2 regions of the Mycobacterium sp. NGS34 genome follow, and region 1 is predicted to be linked to the other one. Evidence: riboswitches for the same ligand, from Rfam matches in the RefSeq annotation. Region 1 holds a riboswitch; the other holds the start of a gene.
What was found. A riboswitch is a leader RNA that binds a small molecule or an ion and turns the genes downstream of it on or off. The one in region 1 is predicted to bind cobalamin.
Positions count from the first base shown of each region.

Region 2: linked by a shared signal. The riboswitch ahead of AC5Y7V_RS07555 (PPE family protein) and the one ahead of AC5Y7V_RS09285 ((2Fe-2S)-binding protein) in region 1 are both predicted to bind cobalamin.

Region 1 is NZ_JCALDM010000003.1:84,095-88,506, forward strand. It holds gene recA (intein-containing recombinase RecA) at 1-1,886, opposite strand, end outside; cobalamin riboswitch at 2,052-2,182, shown strand; gene AC5Y7V_RS09285 ((2Fe-2S)-binding protein) at 2,221-2,901, shown strand; gene AC5Y7V_RS09290 (DUF3046 domain-containing protein) at 2,892-3,086, opposite strand; gene AC5Y7V_RS09295 (glycosyltransferase) at 3,110-4,276, opposite strand; gene AC5Y7V_RS09300 (limonene-1,2-epoxide hydrolase) at 4,340-4,412, shown strand, end outside.
Region 2 is NZ_JCALDM010000002.1:544,093-548,504, forward strand. It holds gene AC5Y7V_RS07550 (cation efflux transmembrane domain-containing protein) at 98-754, shown strand; gene AC5Y7V_RS07555 (PPE family protein) at 759-2,324, opposite strand; cobalamin riboswitch at 2,360-2,542, opposite strand; gene AC5Y7V_RS07560 (AMP-binding protein) at 2,622-4,265, shown strand; gene AC5Y7V_RS07565 (PE domain-containing protein) at 4,285-4,412, opposite strand, start outside.

The DNA of each region.
Region 1 (4,412 bases):
TAGAGGATGTCGAACTCGGCCTGCTTGAACGGCGGCGCCACCTTGTTCTTGACAACCTTGACGCGGGTGCGGTTACCGACCGCGTCGGTGCCGTCCTTGAGCGTCTCGATGCGGCGCACGTCCATGCGCACGGACGCGTAGAACTTCAAAGCCTTCCCACCCGTGGTGGTTTCGGGTGAGTTATGCACCATCACCCCATCAACGAAATAATTGTGGTTGCCCTCGACCTCGATATCGAACCGATTCATTGACCGAGTGTGCGGTTTGACATGCACATCGAGAATTCGGGCTGGTACCAACTGCTGCGTGGGTTCGATGAACTGTGGCGTTACTATCCCCTGACTGCGGAAACGCGGCAACAGCTTGTACTCCATGGACGGTGCCATGCATGGCGCGACCATCTCCTGAAACTTTGCTGTGGCAGCAGTGGAGAACACCAGCACCGCCTTACCAGCTGAGCCAGCGTGCCGCAGACGCACGTCCAAGCCGTACGTATCACAAAGGTAGTCACGCAATCGTGCCCGTGTGCCTTCGCTCATGGCTTCGACGCAAATCTCGATGCGCCCGCTGCCACCTGCCGTACGCTCCTGCAATCCCTTGGAACGCAATGCGAATGAGCCGTCATCCATGTACCAAATAGCCAGTGCAAGTGGTGTTAGCGCCTTGAGATACTCCTCGGACAAGAACTTCTTGCCGTCCCCGAGATAGACCGCGCGCTGTAATTCAGCGAGCTCCGGCAGTGGGGTGAAGTCGACAAAGCTCGCGCCCTTTGCGTTCTCTCGCACCGAATGCCGAATGTTGCCCATTAATGCGGTCTTCCACTGCAGGTACTCCGACTGCTTGGCGCCGTGTCCCAGACGGAAACGGACCCCATTGCGATCGCGTCGGTTGGATGAGAGGTTCCCGTCACCCATCAGCGATCCCAATACCACCTGGAACTGCTGATCGCTGAGCAGATGGGGTTCGGTGGCCAGCACTCGGTCGCCTGCAATGAGATCACCGGCTTCTGTCCAGCCGCCCGGTGTGCGAATGAGGTGGTTGGGCGTCGCAGCGAATTGCGACTTGCCGTTACCACTGGACTTCTCGACTGTGAACTGGAGGAACTGTTCCGCTGGCCCATTGTTGAACCAGCTCACAACCTTGCGAGGCACAACCTGGTCCGTCTCCGGGTCGTAGGACAGCACCTCGACGTCCATCTTGTTGTTGACTATCTTGCCGATCTTTTCGGTGGTGCCATCTGCAAGAGTCACACGGGTCGAATAGTTCATGCACCCAAACATCACGCCGATCTTCTCGCGGAGCTGGTTGATGAAGATTGCGGTGGTTCCCGAGTTGTTGAGCGCGCCGGTCATTTTCCGCAGCGCCTGGCTCATCAGCCGGGCCTGCAGGCCGACATGGCTGTCGCCCATCTCGCCTTCGAGCTCCGCGCGCGGCACCAGCGCGGCCACCGAGTCGATGACCAGGATGTCCAGCGCGCCGGAGCGGATCAGCATGTCGGCGATCTCCAGGGCCTGCTCCCCGGTGTCGGGCTGGCTGACCAGCAGCGAATCGGTGTCGACGCCGAGCTTCTTGGCGTAATCCGGGTCCAGCGCGTGCTCGGCGTCGATGAACGCCGCGACGCCGCCGGCGGCCTGGGCGTTTGCCACGGCGTGCAGCGCGACGGTGGTCTTACCCGAGGATTCCGGGCCGTAGATCTCCACCACCCGGCCCCGGGGCAGGCCGCCGATGCCCAGGGCCACGTCCAGTGCGATGGATCCGGTCGGGATGATCGAGATCGGTTGACGCGTCTCGTCGCCGAGACGCATCACCGAACCTTTGCCGTAGCTCTTCTCGATCTGGGCCATCGCCAGCTCGAGGGCCTTCTCACGGTCGGGGGCTTGCGCCATGATGCCTCTTCCTATCGTCGGTGTGTCGGTGACCGGTATCGGTCGGTTGGCCGTGACCCTAGGCGCGGGGTCCGACAAGTCTCCGAACGCTCACCACAGTAGCCGAACACGTGTTCGATTCAAGGAGACACGCCGGGCACGGCGAACGGCGTGTGGCAACATTTGCTACCGACAGGCGCTGACGGGGCCTCAACCAGAGGAAACCGGTGTGAATCCGGTGCGGTCCCGCCACTGTGATCGGGGACGGACACGTCCTAACCCGAGAGCCAGACACTCACCGTCAGCGCTTCCTCACGACACTGGGGCGGATTTCCCCAGAGAGGGTTGGTTGCGCATGGACATTTCTGCCGAGCTGGCCGAAATATCTTCGTACAAAAGGTTTTTCACGTTCACGGTCGGTGGCGACGCGGCCGGGTGGCATCCGGTCCGGCAGTCCTACGCCGACGGTTTCGCCGATCTGATCGACGCCACCGCCCGGCGTTACCACACGTCGGACCTGCGGATCGCCGCCTCGCTGGTGCACCTCGGCCACGCCACCCGGTTGTGGTCGCCGGTGCTGGCGTGCGCACTGGGCCACGGCGTCGTCCCGGACCTCAAGCACCTGCAGCGCGCCGACGACGGGGCGCAACTGCGCATCCCGGAACCCGTTGGCCGGGCGGTGGACCGCCCGTCGGCGAAGTCGCTGTACCGCGTGGTGGTCAAAGGGCACATGAACCCGTTCGCCGCGGGACTGCGCGTCAAGCTGGCTCCTGCCCTGCTGGCCGGCAACATCGCGTCGGCGCTGGTCGGGGCGTCCCGGGCGCTGCTCGTCGCGCGCCCGGACCTGCGGCCCGCGATCGTCGCGATGACCGAATCCCTACTGGACACCGGCATGCTGGCCGGTTCCGGCGTGATCACCGGCTCGCATCTGGGCTTCCGGCGTCGCAGCTGTTGCCTGTTCTATCGCGTTCCCGGGAGATCGGTCTGCGGCGACTGCGTGTTTCGCCGTGACGCACGAAAGCACACTCACCACTGATCGCGCGGCACGTCGAAGTCGACGCACAGGGCGCGCCAGACGTCGCGCGGGTCGACCCCGTCCTCGATCGCCTGGGCGGCGGTGCGGCCGCCGAACCCGGTCAGCACGTGGTCCACCAGCACCGACGCGCCGTAGGTGGACCCGAACCGCAACACAACCCGCTCGTTGAACTCCGTCAGCCGCACGCCCGCCAACATACCCAGGGCCGCTACCGGGCAAGCGCCAGCGCCTGGTGGCACACCCGCACCGGGTCGGCAACGTCGGCGGCACCGGCGGCGGCCTGCCCCGCGGCCTCGCGGTAGCCGGGCGACGAGAGCACCTCGCCGACCGCGGCGACCAGCGCGTCGGCGGTCAGCGGCCGGATCAGCCGCCCGCTGCCCTGGCGCGCCACCCGGTTGGCCATCTCCCACTGGTCCCCGCCGCCGGGGACGACGACCAGCGGCACGCCGGCCAGCAGCGTCTTGGCCACGATCCCGTGACCGCCGCCGCAGATCATCAGGTCGGCGTGCGCCAACAGGTCCGACTGGCGCCCCAGCCCGGCCACCGCGTACGGCGGCAGCGTCAGCTCCGCCCCGCCCAGCCGCGAGACCACCAGGCGCGATCCCGCCGGCAGCGTCTCCCCGGGTATCAGGCACTCCAGCGCGGTTTCGGCCAGGCCCGACGTGCCGGTCGAGGCGGTCGACGGCGCGATGGCCACCACCGGCCCGGCGCCCGGCGGGATCTCGAGCACCCGGTCGGTGGGCTCGAAGTGCAACGGCCCGACGACGACGGCCTCGTCCGGCCAGTCCGGGCGCGGTACCTCCAGCGCGGGCAGCGTGGCGATGAGGCGGCGCAGCGGGCCGGGGTCGACGGCGGGCAGCCCGATCTCGAGCCGGGCGGCGGCGCGCTGCTTGATGCCGGCGCGCCACGACCGCCCCGTCAGCGCCCGCATGGTGACGTCGCGCAACCGGCCGCGGAAGCCGGTGCCGGGCGCCAGCCCGCTGCCGATCGGCGGCAGCCCCTTCGACGGCAGGTACAGCGGGTGCGGGTTGAGCTCGATCCAGCGGATCCCCAACAGCTCGGCGGCCATCCCGCCGCCCGCGGTGATGACGTCCGACACCACCAGGTCGGGCGCTAGGTCGCGCAGCGCCGGGACGTTGAGCACGGCCATGCGCGCCGCGCGCCGGTGGATTCGGGCCCCGGCGTCGAGGTCCTCGTCGGTGGCGGTCAGCCCGTCCAACTCGACGGCGTCGACGCCGGCCGCGCGGGCGGCGCCGGTCCATTCCGCGCCGGTGAACAGGACGGGCTCGTCGCCCGCCTCGGCGAAGCGTTGGCACAGCGCGATCGCGGGGAACGAGTGCCCGGGGTCCGGCCCGGCAACGACGGCGATGCGCATCGACCCCACCCTGCCACAGCGCCGGGCCGCCACGCATAACCGCGGTCGAATAGGCTGGCGGCCATGACCGAGCTGACTGACACAGGCGTCGCGAACACCCGCACGGTCGAGGGTTTCCTGAACGCGCTACAAGATT
Region 2 (4,412 bases), on a different contig from region 1:
CCGGCCGGGGGTGCGGTGTGTAAGAGGCGGGACACGGTTGTGTTACGTCCGCGTGTGCGGGCCCGCACGCCCACCCCGCCGTCGCTAGCCTCGCGCAATGACCACTTCGCCCGCCGTCGTCGGCGAATGCCACGTCGCCGGGGGCCGGGGTGCGGGCTGGCGGGCCGACGCCCGGTGGGCGCGCCAGTTGGCCTGGGTCAGCATGGTCGTGGTGCTGGTCGAGGGCGGCGTCGGGTTATGGCAGGGGCTGGCGGTCGGGTCGATCGCGCTGACCGGGTGGGCGCTCGGCGGCGGGGCCGAGGCGCTGGCCAGCGCGATGGTGATCTGGAGGTTCAGCGGCGCGCGGGCGCTGTCCGAGACGGCCGAGCGGCGCGCGCAACGCGGTGTGGCGGTGTCGTTCTGGCTGACCGCCCCCTACATCGCCGCCGAGTCCGTCCGGGACCTGACCGAGGGGCACCACGCCGAGACGTCGGTGATCGGCATCGCGCTGGCCGCCCTCGGCCTGGTGCTGATGCCGATCCTCGGCCGGGCCAACCACCGACTGGGCGCGCGGCTCGGTTCGGAGGCCACCGAGGGCGAAGGCACGCAGAACTACCTGTGCGGCGTCCAGGCCGCCGGGGTGCTGATCACGCTCGCGCTGACGGGACTGTGGTCGGGCGCGTGGTGGGTCGACCCCGCGGTGGGGCTCGGGGTCGCCGGGGCCGCCGCGTGGCAGGGCGTCCGGACGTGGCGCGGCCACTCCTGCAGCTGCTGAGCGGTCACCGGGGTTCCCACGTTTGGGGGAGCATCGGCAGGCGCGGTGCCTCGGACTCGGGATCCATGTATTCGTAGCCGCGGCCCGGCCGCGTCGCCTTGGGCCGGCGACGGCGCCGCGGCGATCCGGCTTGCTCGGGCGTCGCCGCGACCGCCGGGGCCTCGGCGTTGTCCGGCTCCGGCGCCTCCTTCCGCGCGGCGGCGCCCGCCGTCCGACGGGTGTTCGCGCTGAGGTGACCGACCAGATAGGCGGAGCCGTCCATGCCGGCGCCCATGGCCGCCCCGGTCAGCGTCGGTGGCGCGCCGGCCGGTGGCGGGGGCCCGGCCATCGGCGCCGCCGCGGTGGCGGCGGCCGGAGCCGGCGCCGGGACCGGAGCGGGCGGGGGCGGGCTCGGGGCCGGGATGCCCGGGGCAAGCGCGACCACCGGCGGCATGGCGGCGGGCACCGCGGGCGGCACCACGACGATCAGGCCCTTGATGCCGGCCAGGCCGGACAGGCCGCCCAGCGTGGCGGGGACGGCGGCCAGCGGCGCCAAGGAGGCGGTGATCAGCGGCAGGAAAACCGTGAGCAGCACGATGTTCTGCTCCAGCAGGGTCTTGAGCAACGCGATGGTGTCGGTGATGACCGTGCCGACGGCTTCGACGGTGACGAAAACCAGGGTCCAGCCGATGGTCGTGGGATTGCCCGAGGCGAAAGCCGCGGTGACATCCAGCCCGATGAACGCGAACGTCTCCGCCAAAAAGGCGGAGTAGGAACCGAAATCCATCGGGTAGCCGAGGGCGAACGCGATGTTGAACGGGCTGAGGAAGCTCAGTGGATTGCCCAGCACGGGCAGCCACGGATCGAAGCCGGAGAACATCGACTGGAAAAATGGGTCCAGCATCAGCGAGTCGATCAACGGCTGCAGGTGGGTGTAGTAAAAGTCGGTAAACCCGTTGCGCTGCAACCATTGCAGGACGTCGTCCTGCCGGTCGGGGGGTAATGGCGCGGCGGCCGCGGCCACCAGCGCATCGGCCGTCACGATCTGCGGCGCCGCGGTGGCCCGGGGTGCCGCCGCCACCGCCGCCGTCGTCGCGGCCTGATACCCGCTCATCACGGTGGCGGCCTGGATCCACATCCGCGCGTAGTCGGCTTCGTTCAGCGCGATCGGGATCGTGTTGATGCCAAAGAAATTCGTCGCCACCAACCCCGCGTGGGCCGCGTGGTTGGCGGCCAGCTCGGCCAGGGTCGGCATCGCCGCCAGCGCGGCGGTGTAGGCGGCCGCCGCGATCTCATGCTGGGCGGCCGTCGCGGCGCTGTCCGCGCCGGCCCGCTCCAGCCACGCCAGATACGGGGCGTGGGCGGCCGCATGGGATTCGGCGGCCGGGCCGGCCCACGACCCCGCCCGCACCGCCGCCAGTAGCGATTCGAGTTCCTGTGCCGCCGAGGCGTATTCGGCGCTGAGAGCGCTCCAGGCCGCGGCGGCCGCGAGCAACGCGCCCGGCCCGGGGCCGCTGCTGATCAACGCTGAGTGCACTTCCGGCGGGGACGCCATCCAGATCGGGGCGCGCTGCCATGACGAATGTGGCATGAGGGATTGCCAGCTCTCTCGGGGTACACCGCCCCGGGTCGCAGGATGCGACGACGCGAGTGTCCTGGCTCTCGGATCGCTGCTCGCCTCGCCTTCCAGCTCACGCCGTGGCTGATGAGGGTCGCTCCCCGATGACAGTGGCGGGACCGCGCCGGATTCGCACCGGCTTCCTGCATCGTCATCGCCTTACGCGCAGTATTGTCGCACGCCCGCGGTCGGCGCGCCGTGACCAAAGTCCCGGCCGGTGGTGGCGTTGCGCCCTTAGCGACGCCGCGATCGATGGGCAGAGTCAAAGCAATGACCGCGAAAGTGCTCAGGCGTCTCGGGTTGGAAACCTCGTCGCTGCTGATGTATGCCCGGTCCGGGGGGTTGCGAACGATGCCGCCCGGCCGGATCGTGCCGGTGCTCCGGGCGCTCGACCGCTACGGCCTGATGGGTGCGGCGACGGCGATCGCGGCCGCGCGGGATCGCGACGGGCTGGCGCTGATCGACGAGCGTGGGCCGCTGACTTTCGGGGAGCTGGACGAGCGGACCAACGCGCTGGCCAACGAGTGGCGCCGGCGCGGCCTCGGCCCCGGCGCCAGCGTTGCCATCCTGACGGGCAATCACCGCGGCTTCCTGGAGGCGGTCTACGCCACCGCCAAGTCGGGCGCCGGTGTGCTGCTGCTCAACACCGGCTTCGGCCGCAGCCAGCTCGCCGGGGTGCTGGCCCGCGAGGGTGTCGACCTCCTGGTCTATGACGAGGAGTACGCCGGCGTGGTCGCCGACGCCCATCCGCGGTTGGGCCGCCTTCGGGCGTGGGCGGACACGCCCGGGCCCGACACCCTCGACGCGCTGATCGAGCGCGGCGACCCCGGCCCGCCGCCGAGCTCCGGCGGCCGGCCCAAGATCGTCATCTCGACCAGCGGGACGACCGGCGTCCCCAAGGGCGCCCTGCGCTCCGAGCCCTACTCGCTGATCCCGGTCGGCGGGCTGCTCGGCAAGGTGCCGTTCCGCGGCCGCGAAGTCACCGAATGCTGTGTGCCGCTGTTTCATTCGATGGGTTTCAGCCATGCGATGTACGCGATGGTGCTGGGCTCGACGCTGGTCTTGCGCCGCCACTTCGACGCCGAGCAGGCGCTGGACAGCGTCGCCGCCCACGGGGCCAGCGCCATGATCGTCGTGCCCGTCATGCTGCGGCGCATTCTCGACCTGGGCTGGTCGGCCCTCGCCGAGCGCGACCTGACCTCGTTGCGCATCGTGTTCGTCGGCGGATCCCAGCTCGGTGCCGCGCTCGCCGCCCGAGCCCTGCGCGACCTGGGGCCCGTCGTCTACAACATGTACGGCTCCACCGAGGTGGCCTACGCCACCATCGCCACGCCCGCCGACCTGGCCGTCGCGCCGGGGTGCGTCGGTGGGGTGGTGCCCGGGTCGGTTGTCAAGGTGTTCACCGGCGAGGGGCGCGAGGCGCCACCCGGGACGCCGGGACGGATCTTCGTCGGCAACGTGCTCGCCTTCGAGGGGTACACGGGCGGCGGCACCAAGGAGTCGATCCGGGGCCTGATGTCCACCGGCGACGTCGGCCATTTCGACGCCGCCGGCCGGCTGTTCATCGACGGGCGCGACGACGAGATGATCGTGTCCGGCGGGGAGAACGTGTACCCGGGCGAGGTCGAGGATGCGCTCGCGCAGCACCCCGGCATCCTCGACGTCGCGGTCGTCGGCGTCGACGACGAGGAGTTCGGGCAGCGCCTGCGCGCCTACGTCGTGCCGCGGCCGGGCGCGTCGCTGACCGAGCGCGACGTCCAGGAGTATGTGCGGAACCGGTTGGCGCGCTTCAAGATTCCCCGTGACGTGCTGTTCGTCGACGCGCTGCCCCGCAACGCCGGCGGCAAGGTGCTCAAGCGGCTGCTGGGCGTGCGAGCGGGGCAATCAGTCCAGGCGGTACCAGATCAGCCGTGAGCTGTTGGCCGCGAGGGCGCTACGGCAACAGCCGGCTCAGGCTGAAGAACCCGGACAGGAGGGTGCCGAAGTTCAGCAGGCCGGAGATCTGGCCGCTGCTGCCGGCGCCCACCACGCTGCCCGGGATGCCGACGTTGAAGAAGCCGG